3 regions of the Paenirhizobium cremeum genome follow, and region 2 is predicted to be linked to each of the others. Evidence: predicted binding sites of a transcription regulator. Region 2 holds the regulator's gene; each other region holds the start of a gene.
The links. Region 2 encodes LexA, which represses DNA repair genes until DNA is damaged. Its sites were predicted from a motif close to TGTTCNNNNTGTGTTCNG; they were not measured.

Region 1 (6,972 bases), 2.0 Mb from region 2:
GACAGCCACACCACCATGATTAACGGCCTCGGCGTTCTGGGCTGGGGTGTGGGCGGTATCGAAGCCGAAGCCGCCATGCTCGGCCAGCCGGTCTCGATGCTTCTGCCCGAGGTCATCGGCTTCAAGCTCACCGGCAAGCTCAAGGAAGGCGTCACCGCCACCGACCTCGTGCTGACCGTCGTCCAGATGCTGCGCAAGAAGGGCGTCGTTTCGAAGTTCGTCGAATTCTTCGGCCCGGGCATGGACAACATGCCGGTCGCCGACCGCGCCACCATCGGCAACATGGGTCCGGAATACGGCGCGACCTGCGGCTTCTTCCCGATCGACGCCGAAACCGTCAACTACCTCAACATGTCCGGCCGCACCAAGGACCGCATCGCCCTCGTCGAAGCCTATTCCAAGGCGCAGGGCATGTGGCGCGACAATGACGGCTCCCAGCTCGTCTTCACCGACACGCTGGAACTCGACCTCGGCGACGTCGTTCCCTCGATGGCCGGCCCGAAGCGTCCGGAAGGCAGACTGCCGCTCGAAACCATCGCCCCGAACTTCGCAACCGCCCTCGAAGGCGACTACAAGAAGCCGGGTCAGCTTACCACGCGCTACCAGGTCGAAGGCGAAAGCTTCGATCTCGGTCATGGCGACGTCTGCATCGCCGCCATCACCTCCTGCACCAACACGTCGAACCCGAGCGTCCTGATCGCCGCCGGCCTTCTCGCCCGCAACGCCGTTGCCAAGGGCCTGAAGACCAAGCCGTGGGTCAAGACCTCGCTTGCACCGGGATCGCAGGTCGTCGGCGAATATCTCGCCAAGTCCGGCCTGCAGAAGGAACTCGACGCGCTCGGCTTCAACCTCGTCGGTTTTGGCTGCACGACCTGCATCGGTAACTCCGGCCCGCTGCCGCCGGCAATTTCGAAGACGATCAACGACAAGGGCCTGATCACCGCGGGTGTACTCTCGGGCAACCGTAACTTCGAAGGCCGCATTTCGCCTGACGTCCAGGCGAACTACCTCGCCTCTCCGCCGCTCGTGGTCGCCTACGCGCTTGCCGGTTCGGTCCAGAAGGACCTGACCAAGGAACCGCTCGGCGAGGACAAGAACGGCAATCCGGTCTACCTCAAGGACATCTGGCCGACCTCTGCGGAAGTGCAGGAGTTCATCCACAAATACGTCACGCGCGAACTCTTCGAATCGAAGTATGCCGACGTATTCAAGGGCGACGCGAACTGGCAGGCCGTGCAGGTTCCGGAAGGCCAGACCTATGCCTGGGACGACAAGTCGACCTACGTTCAGAACCCGCCTTACTTCGTCGGCATGAAGAAGACCGGTGAGGGCCTGCACGACATCAAGGGCGCCCGCGTCCTCGGCCTGTTCGGCGACAAGATCACCACCGACCACATCTCCCCGGCCGGTTCGATCAAGGCCGCCTCGCCGGCTGGTGCCTACCTGCTCGACAACGGTGTCCAGGTCGCGGACTTCAACCAGTACGGCACACGCCGCGGCAACCATGAAGTCATGATGCGTGGCACCTTCGCCAACATCCGCATCCGCAACCATATGCTCGGCCCGAACGGCAAGGAAGGTGGCTACACCATCCACTATCCGTCGAAGGAAGAGATGTCGATCTACGACGCCGCCATGAAGTACAAGGAAGAGGGCGTTCCGCTCGTGATCTTCGCCGGCGTCGAATACGGCAACGGTTCGTCCCGCGACTGGGCCGCGAAGGGCACCAACCTGCTCGGCGTCAAGGCCGTGATCGCCCAGTCCTTCGAGCGTATCCACCGCTCGAACCTGGTCGGCATGGGCGTGGTTCCCTTCACCTTCGAAGACGGCACCACCTGGGCTTCGCTCAACCTCAAGGGCGACGAAACTGTCACCATCGAGGGCCTCGAAGGCGACATCAAGCCGCGCGAGACCAAGATCGCCAAGATCACCTATGCCGACGGTTCGGTGAAGGAAGTCCCGCTGCTTTGCCGCATCGATACGCTCGACGAGGTCACCTACATGGAGAACGGCGGCATTCTGCAGACCGTTCTTCGCGACCTCGCCGCCTGATCCGGACGGCTTCCAACGACAAGAACCGCCGGTCAACCTCGTCGGCCGGCGGTTTTCTTTGTCATTCCGGCACCGGACGGCGCGATTGGCGGGCAGTTTCACCCCATCGTGACTTTGCCTTGAACGCCGGAAGAGCTATGTGTCGACACGCACAAAAAAAGATCGACGGCGGCACCCTCCGCGAGCCGCCGATCGCGCGACGGGGCACTCCATGAGCAGGGGCATGTTCAAAGGTCTGGCACTTTTCCTGACGCTGGCGCTCGCCGCGCCCGCGCTCTCGGCCGACGGAACGCCGCTGAAGGGCGTGGTGGAACTGTTCACCTCGCAGGGCTGCGGCTCCTGCCCGCCGGCCGACCGCGCCTTCGAGGCGCTGGTGCGCCAGGGCGATGTGGTGGCGCTTGCCTATCATGTCGACTATTGGAACTACATGGGCTGGGCGGACACGCTCGCCTCGAAGGAAAACACCACCCGCCAGTACGGCTATGCCCGCAGCCTCGGCCGCAGCGGCGTCTATACGCCCCAGGCCATCCTCAACGGTCGCGACCATATGAAAGGCACCGATGTCGGTGCGATCAACCAGAAGCTCGACGCGCTGGAAAAGACCGGCAACGGCATCAGCATTCCCGTCGAGGCCGAAAAGAAGGGCGACGAACTCGTGGTCAAGATCGGCGCCGGGGTCGGCAAGGCCGACGTGGTGGTGGTCTATTTCCGCCGCAAGGAAACGGTGGAGCTCCTGAAGGGCGAGAACGTCGGCAAGAAGATGGTCTACTGGAACAGCGTCACCGATGTCCAGACCGTCGGAATGTGGGACGGCAAGCCGCTGGATCTCGTGCTGCCGGCAAAGCTCATCGGTGCGGACGGTAATAGCGGCTGCGCCATCCTTCTCCAGTCCACCGGACCGCAGGGCGAGCCCGCAGGCATTCTCGGCGCGACCATGATGATCGATCCGGCCAAAATCTGAAGCTTCTCGAAGGATTTTGCCTTGGCCGGTCCGGCCCGGGTGCATTGGGGGGCTGGGGGTAAGGGGTCAATGCGCCAGACCGGACCGTTTTGGCGCACCGCGCCAACCAAGTGCGTAGCAGTCTCAGTTTAAATTTGGGCGGTGTTTTGTCCAAAATACGGCGGAGCTAAAAAAAGCGCATTCGGCCGAAAGAGCGCTTTGCGTGGGCGGGTGCGCGCGCTGCCGGAATATCGTGAAAGTTCGCTCTATGTTCTTGCCGAATCGCCCGATCTGAGGCACATGATGGGCATGACCTCCAGCCCGTCACTGCCGTCGTCGTCGGCCTATCTGGATGCCCTGAACGAGCAGCAGCGGGCAGCGGCCTCCCATGGCATTCCCGCCCCCGAGGGTGGCGCTGGACCTCTTCTCATCATCGCCGGCGCCGGATCAGGCAAAACCAACACGCTGGCCCATCGCGTCGCCCATCTGCTTGTCAACGACGCCGACCCCCGCCGCATCCTCCTGATGACCTTTTCTCGGCGTGCTGCCAGCGAAATGGCAGCGCGTGTGGAACGCATCTGCCGCCAGGTGCTGGGGAAGGACGCATCCACCCTGACGGATGCGCTCACATGGGCCGGAACCTTCCACGGCATAGGCGCGCGCATCCTGCGCGAATATGCCTACGAGATCGGCCTCGACCCGGATTTCACCATTCACGACCGGGAGGATTCGGCCGACCTGATGAATCTTGTCCGTCACCAGCTCGGCCTCTCTAAGCTGGAAAGCCGCTTCCCCACCAAGGCGACGTGTCTTGCGATCTATTCCCGCGTCGTGAATGCGGAATGTCCGCTGAAGGAAGCACTGCAATCCTCCTTTCCCTGGTGCAGCAACTGGGAGAGCCAGTTGAAGGAGCTGTTTGCCGGCTATGTCGAGGCCAAGCAGGCGCAGAACGTGCTCGATTACGACGATCTCCTGCTTTACTGGGCCCATGCCGTCACCGATCCCCATCTTGCCGGCGCGATCGGCGGCCGTTTCGACCATGTTCTGGTCGACGAATACCAGGACACCAACCGGCTCCAGTCGACCATCCTCACCGCGATGAAACCGGCCGGCACCGGCCTCACCGTGGTCGGCGACGACGCCCAGTCGATCTATTCCTTCCGCGCCGCAACGATCCGCAACATCCTCGATTTTCCGAAGCAGTTCGACCCGCCCGCCGAGGTCGTGACCCTCGACCGCAATTATCGTTCCACCCAGCCGATCCTGACAGCGGCAAACGGCGTCATCGGCCTTGCGCGCGAACGCTTCACCAAGAACCTCTGGAGCGAGCGGGCAAGCGAGGAACGTCCCATGCTGGTCGGTGTGCGCGACGAAGCCGATCAGGCCCGCTATGTCGCCGAACAGGTGCTGGCGGCCCGCGAGACCGGCACGACGCTGAAACAGCAGGCCGTGCTTTTTCGTGCCTCCAACCATAGCGGCCCACTGGAAATCGAACTCACCCGGAGAAACATCCCCTTCGTGAAGTTCGGCGGGCTGAAATTCCTCGACGCCGCCCATGTGAAGGATCTGCTGGCAACCCTGCGCTTCGCCCAGAACCCGCGCGACAAAGTGGCGGGCTTTCGTCTATTGCAGCTATTGCCGGGCATCGGCCCGCAGACGGCCGGCAAGATCCTCGACACTGCAGCCGCCGATCCGGAGCCGCTGATTTCGCTTGCCGAAATGCCCCCGCCGCCCCGCTGCGGCGAGGAATGGGGCGCCTTCACGAGAATGCTCATGGAACTGAGGGGCATGAGCCTCGGCTGGCCGGGAGAAATCGCCAGGGTCCGCGAATGGTACGAACCGCATCTCGGCCGCATTCACGAGGATGCCGAGACCCGCATGGCCGACCTCCTGCAGCTCGAACAGATCGCAGGCGGCTATCCGTCGCGGGAACGCTTCCTGACCGAACTCACTCTCGATCCACCCGATGCGACCAGCGATCAGGCCGGCGTACCGTTGCGCGATGAGGATTACCTGATCCTTTCGACCATCCACTCCGCCAAGGGACAGGAATGGAAATCGGTCTTCGTGCTGAATTGCGTCGACGGTTGCATTCCCTCGGATCTCGGCGTCGGCACCACCGACGAAATCGATGAGGAGCGCCGCCTCCTCTATGTCGCGATGACACGCGCCAAGGACAGCCTGCATATCATCACGCCGCAGCGCTTCTTCACCCATGGCCAGAACGCGCAAGGGGACCGTCACGTCTATGCCGCCCGCTCGCGTTTCATTCCCGCCATGCTGCTGCAATATTTCGAAAAGGTGAGCTGGCCAATTGCCGCCGCCGGCGAAGGGCAGGCCGCACATGGCGAGCGACAGAAGCGGATCGACGTCGGCGCCCGCATGCGCGGCATGTGGCGCTGACCTCTCCCAAACCATCATCTGCAAACGAAAAACCGCCGGAAACCAATGGGTTCCGGCGGCTTTGAGTATCAGACGGCAGACCTTATTACCAGGTCTTGCTGAGCTTAAGCGTGAAGGTGCGTCCCTCGCCATAGCCGCAGGTCAGCGTGCCCTGGCAACCCTTGACATATTCCTTGTCGAACAGGTTGGCGACATTGAACGACAGGCCCCAGCCGTCCTTCTCGTAGCGGATGGCGGCATCGGCGAGCAGCGCGTCCGGCACCTTCAGCGTATTGGCGTAATCGGCCCAGGACTCGCCCTGATAGCGCAGGCCGGCACCGACGCTCAGGCCCTCGAGAACGCCTGTCGGCACCGTGTAGTCGAGCCAGGCCGAAGCGGTAACAGCGGGAATGAGGTAGGGGCTGTTGCCGACAAGGGTCGGATCGGCATGTTCTGTCATTTCGAGATCCTGCCAGGTAAAGGCCGCCGTCGCCTTCCAGGCGTCGGCGATCTGCACCTTGGCCTCCAGCTCGATGCCGGTGGAGGTGACTTCACCGATCTGCGACTGCAGGAAGGTGGCCGGATCGGTAACGGTCCAGTTCTGCTTGACCAGATGGAAGACCGATGCCGTGAACAGGCCCTCGAATGCGGTCGGCTCATACTTGAAGCCGCCCTCGACCTGATAGCCCTCTTCCGGCTTGATCGGCGCGGTGGCGCTGGAACCGATCACGGGATTGAAGAAGGTCGAGGCGCTGGCATAGGGCGTGAAGCCGCTGGCGAACTCGTAGGCGAGACCGACACGGCCGCTCGCCGCCTTGTCGTCGGATGAGTAGGAATAGCCGACGGTCGCATCCGATTCCGTCTTGACGAAGTCGTAACGGCCGTTGAGCGTGGCGATGAAGCCACCGCCGAACTTGATCTGGTCCTGAGCATAAATGCCGACCTGCTGCTGGGTCAGAACTTGGTCGAGATAGACGAAATTGGTGCCCTGCGGTGCGCCGTAGACCGGGTCCGTGACACTGATCGGCGTCGAGCCGCAGCAGGCCTGCTCATGATCGAGACGATAATATTTATAATCGAGCCCGACGGTCAGGTCGTGATCCAGTCCGCCGGTTGCGAATTCGCCATTGATCCGGTTGTCGATGACGAAGCTGTCGACCTTTGACTTGCCCTCGAAACCGATGCGGTAGAACTGGTAATCCGGGCCGACTGGTTCTTCGAGATAGCCGGTGCCGGTCGAGGAATCGTAGTAACCGTAAGTATATGGCGCGTTCTCGTACTTGTTGAGATGGGCGTAGCGGGCGTTCTGGGAAAGCGTCCAGCCACTGTCCAGCTCATGCTCGATCTCATAGCCGATCATGGTCTGCTGGTATTCGCCATGGTCGATGTCCGGCTCGCCATAGAAGGACTTCGGGTCGATCTTGCCGAAGGGAGCTTCGACCACCGTGCCGACGTAAGGGTAGAATCCGTTGCCGACATGCACCTGATCGAGCGCGGAATAGAAACCGTAAACGTTGAGCTTGGTGGCCTCGTCCGGCTTCCAGGTGAATTGCGGCATGATCCCGCCGCGGAAATCCTCGGAATAGTCGGTATACTGG
Region 2 (6,972 bases):
TACGGATCAGCTGGTTGTACTTTGCGAGCCGGTCGGAACGGGCCAGCGAACCGGTCTTGATCTGGCCGCAGTTGGTGGCGACGGCGAGGTCGGCAATCGTCGAATCCTCGGTCTCGCCCGAACGATGCGACATGACGGCGGTATAGCGGGCCTTGTGAGCGGTCTCGACGGCGTCGAGGGTTTCGGAGAGCGAGCCGATCTGGTTGACCTTGACGAGGATGGAGTTGGCAACACCCATCTTGATGCCGTCGCGCAGGCGGGCCGAGTTGGTAACGAACAGGTCGTCGCCGACCAACTGAACCTTGGAGCCGATCTTGTCGGTCAGGGCCTTCCAGCCGGCCCAATCATCTTCAGCCATGCCGTCTTCGATCGAGATGATCGGATACTTGGCGGCAAGCTCGGCGAGGTAGTCGGCCATGGCTTCCGGCTCGAGGGTGCGGCCTTCACCTTCCAGAACGTACTTACCGTCCTTGAAGAATTCGGTGGAGGCGCAATCGAGCGCAAGGAACATGTCCTCGCCCGGACGATAACCGGCCTTTTCGATCGACTTCATGATGAAGTCGAGCGCGGCGGGCGCACTTTCGAGACCCGGAGCAAAACCGCCTTCGTCACCGACATTGGTGTTGTGACCCTGGGCGGCCAGTTCCTTCTTCAGAGTGTGGAAGACCTCGGAACCCATGCGGACGGCATCACGGATGTTATCCGCGCCAACCGGCATAATCATGAACTCCTGAAAGTCGATCGGGTTGTCGGCATGCGCGCCGCCGTTGATGATGTTCATCATCGGAACCGGCAGAACATGGGCGTTCGGACCGCCGACATAGCGATAAAGCGGCAGGCCAGAGGATTCGGCTGCTGCCTTGGCGACGGCGAGCGAGACGCCGAGGATGGCGTTGGCGCCAAGGCGCGACTTGTTCGGCGTGCCGTCGAGTTCGATCATGATCCGGTCGAGCTGGATCTGGTTCTCGGCATCGAGACCGCCGATCGCATCGAAGATTTCGGTGTTGACGGCATCGACCGCCTTCTCGACACCCTTGCCCAGGTAACGGCTGCCGCCGTCGCGCAGTTCGACGGCCTCATGCGCGCCGGTCGAAGCACCCGACGGAACCGCCGCGCGGCCCATGCTGCCGTCTTCGAGATAGACGTCGACCTCTACGGTCGGATTGCCGCGGCTGTCGAGAATTTCGCGGCCGATGATGTCGGTAATGGCGGTCATGTTGGCTCCCTGATGGCTCTTAGTCGAGAGAAAAGGATGGCCTTCTCTTAATCGAAGCAAGGGAAAATACAATGGCAAGCGTGTGACATCGCGGCCGGCGCGGCATCTGCTAAAGTCGCTTGCCGGACAAAGGCCCGACCGCGATGGAAAACAGAGCGCCGGCCTCGTTCGAAGCCGGCGCATCATTATCAGCCAAACAGGAAAGCGTCAGTTGCTCTTCGCGACCGCATCGAAAGCAAGGAGCTTTTCGAGAAGCCGCGGCATGTCATCCAGCCTCACCATGTTCGGCCCATCGGACGGCGCATTGTCCGGGTCCTCGTGCGTCTCGATGAAAAGTCCGGCGATACCGACGGCAATCGCCGCGCGCGCCAGCGTTTCGACAAAACGCCGGTCGCCACCGGTCGATCCGCCCTGACCGCCCGGCTGCTGTACCGAGTGGGTGGCGTCGAAGACGACGGGAGCCCCGGTTTCCGCCATGATCGGCAGCGCCCGCATATCGGAAACCAGCGTGTTGTAGCCGAAGGAAACGCCACGCTCGCAGAGCAGAACATTAGGATTCCCGCTGGTGGTTATCTTGTTAAGAACATTCTTCATGTCCCAGGGCGCGAGAAACTGGCCCTTCTTGACGTTGATGACGCGGCCGGTCTTTGCCGCAGCGACAAGCAGGTCCGTCTGGCGGCACAGGAAGGCCGGGATCTGCAGCATGTCGACGACCGGAGCGACCTCTGCGCACTGCTCCTCCGTATGAATGTCGGTGATAACGGGGAAGCCGTATTCCTTCTTCAGGTCGGCAAATACATCCAGCGCCTTTTCAAGCCCGATACCACGCTTGCCGGAGAGAGAGGTGCGGTTCGCCTTGTCGAAGGACGACTTGTAGACGAGACCAAGGCCGAGCTTGTCGCAAAGCTCCTTCAGCACGCCGGCGATCATGAAGGCGTGATCGCGGCTTTCCATCTGGCAGGGGCCGGCAATCAAGGCGAAGCGGGCACTGTTGGAAAAAAGCACCCGATTAGCGCCCTCGCCCACGAAGACTTCGGAATTGGTGGAATTGCTCATGCGATATCCTCGAAAACAAAAGAAACGCCCTGCCCCGCAACCGGGGACACGACGAGGCGCGCACCATGGCGAACGAATGCGATGCCCCTATCAGCGAGCAGCCGCTCTGTCACGCCCATATCGCCGACCCTAAAGACGATTGCGGCCATTATCAGACCCCTTTCCCGCAGATTCGGACAGATCCCGTAGTAGCCGCTCAATCCCGAAGGGGTCAGCGCCTCGATGCGTGCATTGGCCGACTGCAGGCCGATGCCGAACGAATGCGCCTCTATTTCGCGTTGGCGGAACACGGTTTCAAGGATGTACTGGAAATCCGAAGGATTCTCCTCGCCCAGGACGATGGCGGCGATGCCGAGCACACCGTTGTCGTGACGCTCCAGACCGCCGCGATCGGCCGGCAAGGCGTTGACGCGCTGACAAGCGAACAGGAAGAAATCCGGCGAGCGGAGATCGGCCGCGAAGGCCAGGCGAAAGCCGGCCATCGTTTCAGCGCCGTCCGACAGCTTCAGCGGCCGTTCGAAATACAGCATGTCACCGGCGGAAAAGCCTTCCTCGCAATATCTTTCGTGGTCTGCCGCGGCATCACCGCTTTTGACGACGATCGCCGAGCCACCCTCCCCGCGGCGGAAACGAAATGCCTGATCGCGCGCGACGAAAACATTGCCTTCCCGGGCAGCGGCCTCGCATTCCTCGCGGCTCGCCACCGCCAGCGGCTCCAGATAGGTGTCGTCCGAGAAAAACACGCAAGCGTTCTCGGTGCCGAACGGATGGCGCGCCTCGGCCGCCACCGTGAAACCCAGGCTATTCAGACGTGCAAGCGCCTCTTCGAGCCCCGCAACCGGCAATACTACATGGTCGAGCGCCCGCAGGCTTTCCTGATGATCGGACATTTCCGGAGCCCCCTCGCTCGCCATTGCATCCAGCGCAGGTTTTAGCGCTTTGCCCTAGATTGGCAAGCCGGCACGACCTCAGAGGGTCCGCCTTGCGTTTGCCTGGAGAAAAATGACGATCATTGATTACTCCTTCACGGAAATTTAGGTACTTGCGGAACACAAATGGAACATATAGTGTCTGTTCTGGATTTGTTTCATACATCGGGGCACCGCAACATGCTGACGCGCAAGCAACAGGAACTGCTTCTCTTCATTCACGAGCGGATGAAGGAATCAGGTGTGCCTCCGTCTTTCGATGAGATGAAGGATGCGCTCGATCTCGCCTCCAAGTCCGGTATTCACCGGCTGATTACCGCACTCGAGGAACGCGGTTTTATTCGCCGCCTGCCCAACCGTGCCCGCGCGCTGGAAGTCATTAAGCTTCCTGAAGCCTATACGCCAAGCCTTCAACCCCGCCGTGGCTTTTCGCCGAGCGTCATCGAGGGCAGCCTTGGAAAGCCGGCGCCGGTGGCCGCCGCCAGACCCGCAGCGGAAAACACCAATTCCGTCAATGTGCCCGTCATGGGCCGCATCGCTGCCGGCGTACCGATCTCGGCGATCCAGAACAACACGCATGACATTACCGTTCCGGCGGAGATGCTCGGTTCCGGCGAGCATTATGCGCTTGAGGTAAAAGGCGATTCGATGATCGAAGCCGGCATTCTTGACGGCGACACGGTCATCATCCGCAATACGTCGACGGCCAGTCCTGGAGACATCGTCGTTGCGCTGGTCGATGACGAGGAGGCGACATTGAAGCGCTTCCGCCGTCGCGGCGCCTCGATTGCCCTCGAAGCCGCCAATCCGGCCTACGAGACACGTATCTTCGGACCCGACCGCGTGAAGGTCCAGGGCAAACTGGTCGGCCTTATTCGTCGTTATCACTGACAGCCGGTCCAGATCCGGAAACCGGGGTCTTTTCCGCTTCGAACTTGGCCGTTGCGTCCAAATGGCTGATCCCGAGTGACGTTCGCACCGCCGGAAATGTGCCGCTGCGCCAATCATAATAGCGATGTTGTGACCAGGGACGCGGCGGTCCGTCAAAAGAAGCATTGATCGTCATTTGCCGACTGATGCGGTCAGCGAGGCGAATTTCCACTGCACCGGTTCGCCTGAGGGTTTCGGCCTCAATCAGGGCCGCTCCCGAGCGACAGGCGGAAAATCCGAGCCGCCGCTCGGAAATCACGAGGTCGGCGATATCGCAGGCCTCGCCGGCAAGAGCACCGTCTTCGACCGTCGCGATGGTCCAGCCGTTTGCAAGCTTTGCCGCACACCATGTCTTCGGCTCGCAGACGAAACGACCGGTTTCGGCGCCGGCCAGCGCTTTGCGCATGCGTTCGGCCACGGCGTCGAGGTCCGCCTGCGCTCGCTGCTTGCGGTCGGGACCGGGAGACTTTTCCGGAGCGGGCGCGGCTATCGCGTTCGGGGCGATGTGCGCCTTAAATTGCCGGGCCGCGCGCCACTGATCGAAGACAAAAGAGGGCGGACGCGGTCGGTTCGTGGCGATTGAAGCCGGCGAACGCAAAAGGCCGACCAGCCGGCCATCCTCCGAGACCAGAAGATCGGCCCGCGGCATCCCGCCGGGCACGGCGACAAGCCCCCATACCGACGCCATCAACAGCAGCGTGCCGATGTGCCGCCAGACACTGCTCAGCAGCGTCAGGAAAAGCAGGCCAGCGGAGGCCACCGGCAGAAACCATCCGGGCGGCTGCGGGAAACCGATGCCCTCTCCCCATCCAGCGACCTCCCTCGCGATCATCAGCACCCAGTCGAGGCCGACACCCATCACCACAAGAAACGGGGCATCCAACCCGAACGGCATCAGCAGCATCGCCACAAGCCCGGCCGGCATGACGATCAGCGAAATCAGGGGCATGGCGGCAAGGTTAGCCTCGAGGCTGTGGGGCGCCAGACGGTGAAAATGGGCTATGGCGAAGACAGCAGTCGACAGACCTCCGATCAGCGAGGTCAGGAGCGTGCCGGCAATCACGCTCCAACTCCATTTCAACGCCGCGGCGCCGGGAAAGGCGAACTCGGGAAACCACCGCTTTGCCGGCTTCTCACGCCATGCCGCGTAACCGGCGATCAGGGCGGCGGTCGCGGCAAAGGACATCTGGAAGCTCGGCCCCATGATCGCCGAGGGCGTCACCGCGACGATCACAACCGCCGCCAGTGCCAGGTTTCTCAGGCTGATCGCGGGACGGTCGAAAAGAACGGCGACAAGCATGATCGCCGTCATGAGGAAGGCGCGAACCGCCGAGACCTGATAGCCGGAGATCAGCAGATAAGCGAATGCGCCGAGAAGCGCACCTCCGGCCGCAAGCTTTTTGATGGGCATGGACTGGGACAACCCGGGAAGCAAGCTCAAGAGCTTGCGCAGCCCGACGAAGAAGATCCCCGCAGCGAGCGCCATGTTGAGACCCGAGATCGCGGTAATATGGGCAAGCCCCGACAATCGCAGGCTCTCCGTCGCTTCTTTGGACATTGAACGCCGCTCGCCGGTGATGATGGAGGCGGCAAACGCACCGGCATCGCCCGGTACGACGTCGCGGATGCGTGTCGAGATATCGTCGCGGAGCGAAAAAAGTGCCCTGTCGAGGCGCAGCCACCATTCTCCGCCATCGTCGGCCGTCAGCAGCGATGTCGGTGGCCCGAGAAAGAAACCGACAGCGCCGACTCCGTCGAAATAGCTCGCGAAAGCAAAATCGTTGAGGCCCGGCAAAGCCGGGCCGGATGGCGGTGAAAGGCGCGCCCTGCCGGACAGGCCGCCGCCGATGGGAGCGGCTGCGTGCCTGCCTCGTGCAAGAAGAGAGACTCGTTCCGGCGGTCGGCGGATCTGGGGATCCTTCGTCCCCGTCACCCGCAGGATGTAGCGCCATTCGCTTCTGGAACCGGCCTCCCGTCGTTCAACGACACCGGCGACGATTGTTGTCACCGGCGTATCGAGAATGACGGTTTCCTGCCGCCACGTTTCGAGGTTTGCCAGCGCCATGCCGGCAACGAAAAGCGCGCTTGCCCCCAAACCATAGGCCGGCAACGGAGGACCATAGCGGGCGATCAATGCAGCAACCGAAAGCACACCGAGAAGGACGGCAAGGGCAATGGCGCCGGGCGGCTCCGCAAGGCTGAACCAGACGGCGGCGCCAGCGCCCAGAAAGACCGGCACGAAATGGAAGACGTGACCACGGGTCTCTTCCCGCGCCAAAGTCGTCCGAAGGGCTTGCCAAAACCGTGCGGAGCCCTCCGCCAGTTGCAGGGCAGCATTGCGCGTCGGTCTTAGCGGGCGTCCGACAGCCTGATTTCCGCCTGCAACCGAAGGCAGCGACACACGGCGCTCTGCCGCCTCCGGATTTCCAAATTTGTGCTCGGCGACCTTTTCCAACCAGCCCCCCGGCCAATGCTTGCGACGGCCTTCCGCTGTTTTCGACCGGTTCGTTCATCAACCGGAGGAAGAAGGATGCCCCATTGCAAATTAACAATTATGGCGTGCATGGGGAAGCGCAGGAGGGCCGAAAGTTTATTCAATCGATTAAATGCGACACCTGCCTCTTTTATAGGCTTTTGCGATGCACAATTTGCCCTTCGACTAGCTTGGCATTAACTTCCGTATCATATAGCTACATCCCTACGCTTAAACCCAAGGCGCTCTCTCGGGGCGCCTCCCGCCAATTCCGGAGGATTAGCATGACGGACAAAAGCGCTTCTTTGAAACTCGGGGAAAAGTCGGCCGAACTGGCTATCAAGTCGGGTACGATCGGCCCGGACGTC
Region 3 (6,972 bases), 310 kb from region 2:
CGGACGAATAGCCGAGGAATTCCGTCGCACCGTGTTTTTCCTTGAGTTCGAACCAGATGGTCTCGGTCGCCTTGTCGCCGGAACCCGCCCAGTGAGCGCGCGCCTCGGCCTTCTGGCGCTGCATGGCGTCGTTGAAGCCGGTGATGTCGACGCCAATGCCGCGGGCGCGCAGCGCATCCTGCGTCAGGTCGAGCGGGAAGCCATAGGTGTCGTAAAGCTTGAAGACGGTCTCGCCATCGAGGCTGTCGCCCTTCTTCAGCTCGGAGGTGGCGTCCGAAAGCAACGAGAGGCCGCGCTCCAGCGTCTTGCGGAAGCGGGTTTCCTCGAGCTTCAGCGTCTCGGAGATCAGGGCCTCGGCCCGCACCAGTTCCGGATAGGCGCGGCCCATCTGCTGGACCAGCGTCGGCAGCAGCTTGTAGATGATCGGCTCACGCGCACCGAGAAGTTCGGCGTGACGCATGGCGCGGCGCATGATGCGGCGAAGCACATAGCCGCGGCCTTCATTCGAAGGCAGCACGCCGTCCGCGATCAGGAATGCCGAGGAGCGCAGGTGGTCGGCAATGACCCTGTGGCTTGCCCGGCGCTCGCCCTCGGCCTTGACGCCCGTCAGTTCGACGGAGGCTTCGATCAGCGCGCGGAAGAGGTCGATATCGTAGTTGTCATGCTTGCCCTGCAGGACGGCGGCAACACGCTCGAGGCCCATACCGGTGTCGATCGAGGGACGCGGCAGGTCGACGCGCTCCTCCTTCGTCACCTGCTCATACTGCATGAAGACGAGGTTCCAGATTTCGATGAAGCGGTCACCATCTTCTTCCGGCGAGCCGGGCGGGCCGCCCCAGATATGGTCGCCATGGTCGTAGAAGATTTCCGAACAGGGGCCGCAGGGCCCGGTATCGCCCATGGCCCAGAAATTGTCGCTGGTCGGAATACGGATGATCTTCTCGTCGGAGAGACCGGCGATCTTCTTCCACAGGCCGAAGGCTTCGTCGTCGGTATGGTAGACGGTGACCAGAAGGCGATTGCGGTCGAGACCGAATTCCCTCGTAATCAGGTTCCAGGCAAGCTCGATCGCACGCTCCTTGAAGTAGTCGCCGAAGGAGAAATTACCGAGCATTTCGAAGAAGGTGTGGTGGCGCGCAGTGTAGCCGACATTGTCGAGGTCATTGTGCTTGCCGCCGGCACGCACGCATTTCTGCGCCGTCGCGGCCGTCGAGTACGGGCGCTGTTCGAGGCCGGTAAAGACGTTCTTGAACTGCACCATGCCGGCATTGGTGAACATCAGCGTCGGGTCGTTGCGCGGCACTAGCGGGCTGGATGAAACGACTTCGTGGCCGTTCGTCTTGAAGTATTCGAGGAAAGTCGACCGGATGTCGTTTACACCGCTCATGTCACGCCCTTCATTCACGCCGGGAAACCGGCCATTCGCGAAAATCAATGGCTTTTATCGTCCGGCATCCCCCCTGTCCAGCCGCCCGACGCAAAACCGGCCGCACCTCGCGGGAGATGCAGCCGGCAAAGAAATCAAAACGCAAGAACCGGGAGTTTATTCGTCCGAACCATCCCCGTCGTTTGCATCCGGCCCGCCGTTCTGCAGGCTCTCGGCAATGAGACCGGCGTTCTGGCGAAGCGCCATCTCGATCTCCTGGGCAAGCGCCGGATTGTCACGCAGGAACAGCTTGGCGTTTTCGCGTCCTTGCCCCAGCCGCTGGCTGTTGTAGGAGAACCAGGCACCCGATTTCTCGACGATCCCAGCCTTGACGCCAAGATCGACCAGTTCGCCGGTCTTGGAAACGCCCTCGCCGTACATGATGTCGAATTCAACCTGCTTGAAGGGCGGCGCCATCTTGTTCTTGACGACCTTGACGCGGGTCTGGTTACCGATGACCTCCTCGCGCTCCTTGACGGCGCCGATACGGCGGATGTCGAGACGAACCGAAGCATAGAACTTCAGCGCATTGCCGCCGGTGGTGGTTTCCGGCGAGCCGAACATCACGCCGATCTTCATGCGGATCTGGTTGATGAAGATCACCATGCAGTTTGAACGGGAGATCGACGCTGTCAGCTTGCGCAGCGCCTGGCTCATGAGACGCGCCTGAAGGCCCGGCAGATTGTCGCCCATTTCGCCTTCGATTTCAGCGCGCGGCGTCAGCGCGGCAACCGAGTCGACGACGAGCACGTCGACGGCACCGGAACGCACCAGCGTATCGGTGATTTCAAGCGCCTGCTCACCGGTATCGGGCTGGGAGATCAGAAGATTCTGCAGGTCGACACCGAGCTTGCGGGCATAAACCGGATCGAGCGCGTGTTCGGCATCGACGAAGGCGCAGATGCCGCCCTTCTTCTGGGCTTCCGCGATGGTCTGCAGAGCCAGCGTCGTTTTACCCGAGCTTTCCGGACCGTAGATTTCGATGATGCGGCCCTTCGGCAGACCGCCGACGCCGAGCGCGATATCGAGACCGAGAGAGCCGGTCGAAATCGTTTCGATCTCGACCACGCTCTCGTTTGCGCCGAGCTTCATGATCGAGCCCTTGCCGAACGACCGTTCGATCTGAGAGAGCGCCGCTTCCAATGCCTTGCTTTTATCCACCGATTTGTCCTCTACGAGCCGCAAAGAATTCTGTGCCATTCTGTCCACCTTTAGGTTATTGAAGCCGCATAGGCAATGAAGCAGCCGGTGAACTGTATGTACACGTTTTGTTCCAATATTGCAATACCCCGTCAACCCAATGAATTATCGGGAAATTCTGCAATACGTACTTTTTATGTTCCGCCACTGCGGGACGCAGCTTCCCCGCGCCTCTCCGACATCGCTGGCAGCACCGGAACATGGCTCGATTCGCCACCGTCCGACACCGGTGGCGCACCCCTATGACGGTCGATGTCCTCGTCATCGGCGGCGCCCATATCGATCGCCGCGGCCGTCTCTTCGGCCCGGCGAAAATGGGTGCGAGCAACCCCGGGCGCTGGATTGAGGAACCGGGTGGCGGCGGCTTCAATGCAGCCTGTAATCTTGCCCGCCTGGGCCGCAGCGTCCGGCTGATCTCCCCCCGCGGCGGCGATCCGGCCGGTGAACGTGTCTCTGCGGCCGCTGAGCGACTCGGCATCGACGATTGCCCCATCACATTTCTCGATCGGGTCACGCCAAGCTATACGGCCATACTGGAAGAGGATGGCAATCTCGTGATCGCGCTGGCGGACATGGCGCTCTACGACCTTTTCACGGCACGGCGCCTGCGGGCCCGCACCGTCCGGGAGAGCCTCGCTTCTGCCCACATGATCCTGTGCGACGCCAACCTGCCATCGGAGACGATCGCCGCTATCGCCGACATCGCCGCATCGAACGGTGCATCGCTTGCCGCCATTGCCATTTCGCCGGCCAAGGCGACGAGACTGCTGCCCTGCCTCGAGCGCCTCGACCACGTATTCATGAATGCAACCGAAGCCGAGGTGCTTGCCGGCCGCCGCGCCGTCGATGCCGTCGAGTGGCCGGACCTGCTGCGACGCGCGGGCCTGAAGGCCGGGACGATCACCGCCGGCGGCGACATGACCATCGCCTTCGAGAAGGATCGCGTGATCGCCCTCACGCCGCCGCCTGTGTCGGATATCGCTGACGTCACGGGCGCCGGAGACGCCTTCGCCGCCGGGTTCCTTGCCGCGCGGCTCGACGGCGCGTCCCTCGACATCGCCCTGCGCACCGGCACCGCGGCCGCCGCAGTCACCCTGCTTTCGCCGCAGGCGACGGCCGAAAATCTCGCGACGGATATTCTTGCCAGCCGGCTGGAGCTTGTGCCCGACGCCGAAATCCTGTCATGACAATGTTTGCACAATACGGATATCAGTGATGACCAAAGCCATCTCGCCTCTCCTGCCCATCGTCTATTCCGGTGAAGTCACCGCCGCCAAGGCCCGCAACGCGCCGATCGTTGCCCTGGAATCGACCATCATCACGCATGGCATGCCCTATCCCGGCAATCTGGAGATGGCGCGCAGCGTCGAATCCATCATCCGCCAACAGGGCGCCGTTCCCGCGACCATCGCAGTGATCGACGGCGTACTGCATATCGGCCTCGATACCGCACAGATCGAGGCACTGGCCAGGCGCCACGATGCAATGAAGCTCTCCCGTGCGGATATCGCCTTCGCGCTTGCCGAGCGTCGCACCGGCGCGACAACGGTTGCCGCAACCATGATCGCGGCCGCTCGCGCCGGCATCTCGGTCTTTGCGACCGGCGGCATCGGCGGCGTCCATCGCGGGGCGGAGGAGACCTTCGACATTTCCGCCGACCTGGAGGAACTCGGCCGCACGCCGGTCATCGTGGTCTCTGCCGGCCCGAAGGCCATTCTCGACATCCCGAAGACGCTGGAATATCTGGAAACCCGTGGAGTGCCGGTTGTAACCTACGACAGCGAGGAATTTCCGGCCTTCTGGTCGCGCAGTTCCGGCCTGCCGAGCCCGCTGACATTGCCGAGCCCGGCAGCCATCGCGAATTTCCAGCGCATGCGCGAGCAACTGGGGATCGAAGGCGGCATGCTCGTGGCAAATCCGGTGCCGCTTGCCGACGAGATCCCGCGCGAGGAAATGGAAATCTATATCGGCCGGGCGCTCGTCAATGCCGAACGCGAGGAAATCACCGGCAAGAACGTCACGCCATTCCTGCTCGATAATCTTTTCCATCTGACCGATGGTCGCAGTCTGAAGACCAACATCGCCCTGGTCGAGAACAACGCCCGTCTCGCCGCCGAGATCGCCGTCGCGATGAACGACCGATAACGCCTCGGCCGGAAACGATGGGGCGGCAGGTCGGACGCTGCCCCCTCGACACGCCGAAGTCTGCAACGACTTTGCCCGACACGCCCGCCGCGACAATCCTCCTGCTTAGATGAACCCGATCTGCGCGGCACGGCGCAGGGCCTGTTCCAACCGGTCCGTATTCAACTTGCGGCAGAGCGAACCGACGAGATAATTGACCGTCCGCGTCGAAAGCGACAACCGCACCGCAATCGCCGCAGTGTCGAGGCCGGAGGCCGCCATTTGAAGGCATCGGATCTCCAGGTTGGACATGCCCGCCCGGGCGCCGTCGAGACGTTTCTCCAGCATCCCCGCCCGGTCGAGCACGTGGATGGCGAGAAAGCAGAAGTCCTCGATCTCGGCGGAGGAAAGCGGCAAGCGGTCGCCATAAAGGCTCATGATCTGTTTTTTGCCATCGAGCGCCGGCAGGGCGAAATAGACGCCGTTCAGCATGTCGTGGCGCGTCAGCAACTTTGTCAGTTCGACCAGGTTGGGTGCGAGGCCTTCCAGACATCGCAGATCGTCGATAGACCATTGATAGAGCTGCTGCTCGGCACTGGCGAGAATGATGTCGGGCGTGGGCGGTAGATCGCTGATGGCGTCGAAGCCGTCGAGGAAGGCCTCGTCGACACTGTAGAGCAGCAATCTGCCGCGTAACGATGTGCCATTCGCCGGGCGCTGCGCAAAAAGCTTGTAGAAGCGAAAACCGAAGCGCCGCTGCAACAGCCGCATGCAGGTATCGAGATCAGTCAGACTGTCGGCGGTCTGTATCCGGGCAAGAATTGCATTCCGCTCGACCGGCCCCTCGGCCCACTCGTTCATCTCGCTCAGTTCCCGAATACCTCCCGCATGGATCGACCGCCCGCCGAAAATAGCGCATCCGGCCCGCCACGATCACAGGATATCGATGTGACAGGAGGATGTTGTCCGTCACAGAAATAGGGCAAATATGGTGACTGTTGTCAATTTGAACTATCGAGCATCTCGCGCACGGCCACGGCGAGCTGCTTGAGCGAGAAGGGCTTGGGCAGGAACCCGAACTTTGCGTCGGCCGGCAGGTTGCGCGCGAACGCATCCTCCGCATAGCCGGAAACGAAGATGAATTTCAGGTCGGGATATTTCTTGCGAAGCTCCCCAAGCAGCGTCGGGCCATCCATTTCCGGCATCACCACGTCGGAAACGACGATATCGACCGCTCCGCCGAGCTCGTCCATGATATCGAGCGCTTCCACGCCGGAACCCGCCTCATGCACGGTATAGCCGCGGGTTTCCAGCATGCGCTTGCCCCCGCGGCGCACGGCCTCCTCGTCCTCGACCAGCAGCACCACCGCCGACTTGCCGGTAAGATCGTCGGGTTCCGATGCCTGCGGGGCCGCCGCCTGCGCGGTCTGCGCGGCATCGCCCCCCTCGGACACAGCGCCCGTCGGCGCTGCGCTCGGCGCGAGCTCGACCACATGGCGTGGCAGGAAGATGCGGAAGACCGTGCCTCTGCCCACTTCGGACTCGGGATAGATGTAGCCGCCGGATTGCTTGATGATGCCATAGACCATCGCCAGTCCGAGACCGGTTCCCTTGCCCACTTCCTTGGTGGTGAAGAAGGGTTCGAAGATCTTGTCCATGATCTCGGGGGCGATGCCGGTACCGGTATCGGCGACCTCGACGAGAACCATCTCCTCTTCCGGCAGGCCACGATAATGGAAAGCCGCAGTCTCCGGGGGCGAGACGTTGCGTGTCGTGATGGTGATCGTACCGCCATCCGGCATGGCGTCTCGGGCATTGACGCACAGATTAATCAGCACCTGCTCGAACTGCGAGAGGTCGGTTTTCACCGGCCAGAGATCCCGCCCGTACTCGACCTTGAGCTTGACGTTGGTTCCGGAAATCAGCCTGTCGACCAGCATTCTCAAGTCGCCGATCACGTCCGTCAGATTGAGCACGGTCGGGCGCATGGTCTGCTTGCGCGAAAAGGCGAGCAACTGCCGAACGAGTACCGCCGCCCGGTTAGCGTTGCGCTTGATCTCCATAAGGTCCGCAAAGCTGGCATCCGAAGGCCGGGCCTGAAGCAGCAGGTGGTCGGAGGAAAGCAGAATGGCTGTCAAAACGTTGTTGAAGTCGTGCGCGATACCGCCCGCAAGCGTGCCGACTGCGTTCATCTTCTGCGTCTGCGCCATCTGCGTTTCGAG

Region 1: the regulator LexA is predicted to act here: its motif matches at 3,251-3,268, upstream of ACLBKR_RS18085 (ATP-dependent helicase).
Region 3: the regulator LexA is predicted to act here: its motif matches at 2,753-2,770, upstream of recA (recombinase RecA).

Annotation. Positions count from the first base shown of each region.
Region 1 covers NZ_CP180217.1:3,736,845-3,743,816, forward strand. The annotation lists gene acnA (aconitate hydratase AcnA) at 1-2,052, shown strand, start outside; gene ACLBKR_RS18080 (DUF1223 domain-containing protein) at 2,276-3,013, shown strand; gene ACLBKR_RS18085 (ATP-dependent helicase) at 3,302-5,395, shown strand; gene ACLBKR_RS18090 (TonB-dependent siderophore receptor) at 5,481-6,972, opposite strand, start outside.
Region 2 covers NZ_CP180217.1:1,592,016-1,598,987, reverse strand. The annotation lists gene eno (phosphopyruvate hydratase) at 1-1,216, opposite strand, end outside; gene kdsA (3-deoxy-8-phosphooctulonate synthase) at 1,424-2,272, opposite strand; gene ACLBKR_RS08065 (VOC family protein) at 2,269-3,162, opposite strand; gene lexA (transcriptional repressor LexA) at 3,382-4,092, shown strand; gene ACLBKR_RS08055 (ComEC/Rec2 family competence protein) at 4,073-6,409, opposite strand; gene gltA (citrate synthase) at 6,889-6,972, shown strand, end outside.
Region 3 covers NZ_CP180217.1:1,900,240-1,907,211, forward strand. The annotation lists gene alaS (alanine--tRNA ligase) at 1-1,387, opposite strand, end outside; gene recA (recombinase RecA) at 1,544-2,626, opposite strand; gene ACLBKR_RS09565 (carbohydrate kinase family protein) at 2,869-3,813, shown strand; gene ACLBKR_RS09570 (pseudouridine-5'-phosphate glycosidase) at 3,842-4,771, shown strand; gene ACLBKR_RS09575 (helix-turn-helix transcriptional regulator) at 4,877-5,611, opposite strand; gene cckA (cell cycle histidine kinase CckA) at 5,752-6,972, opposite strand, start outside.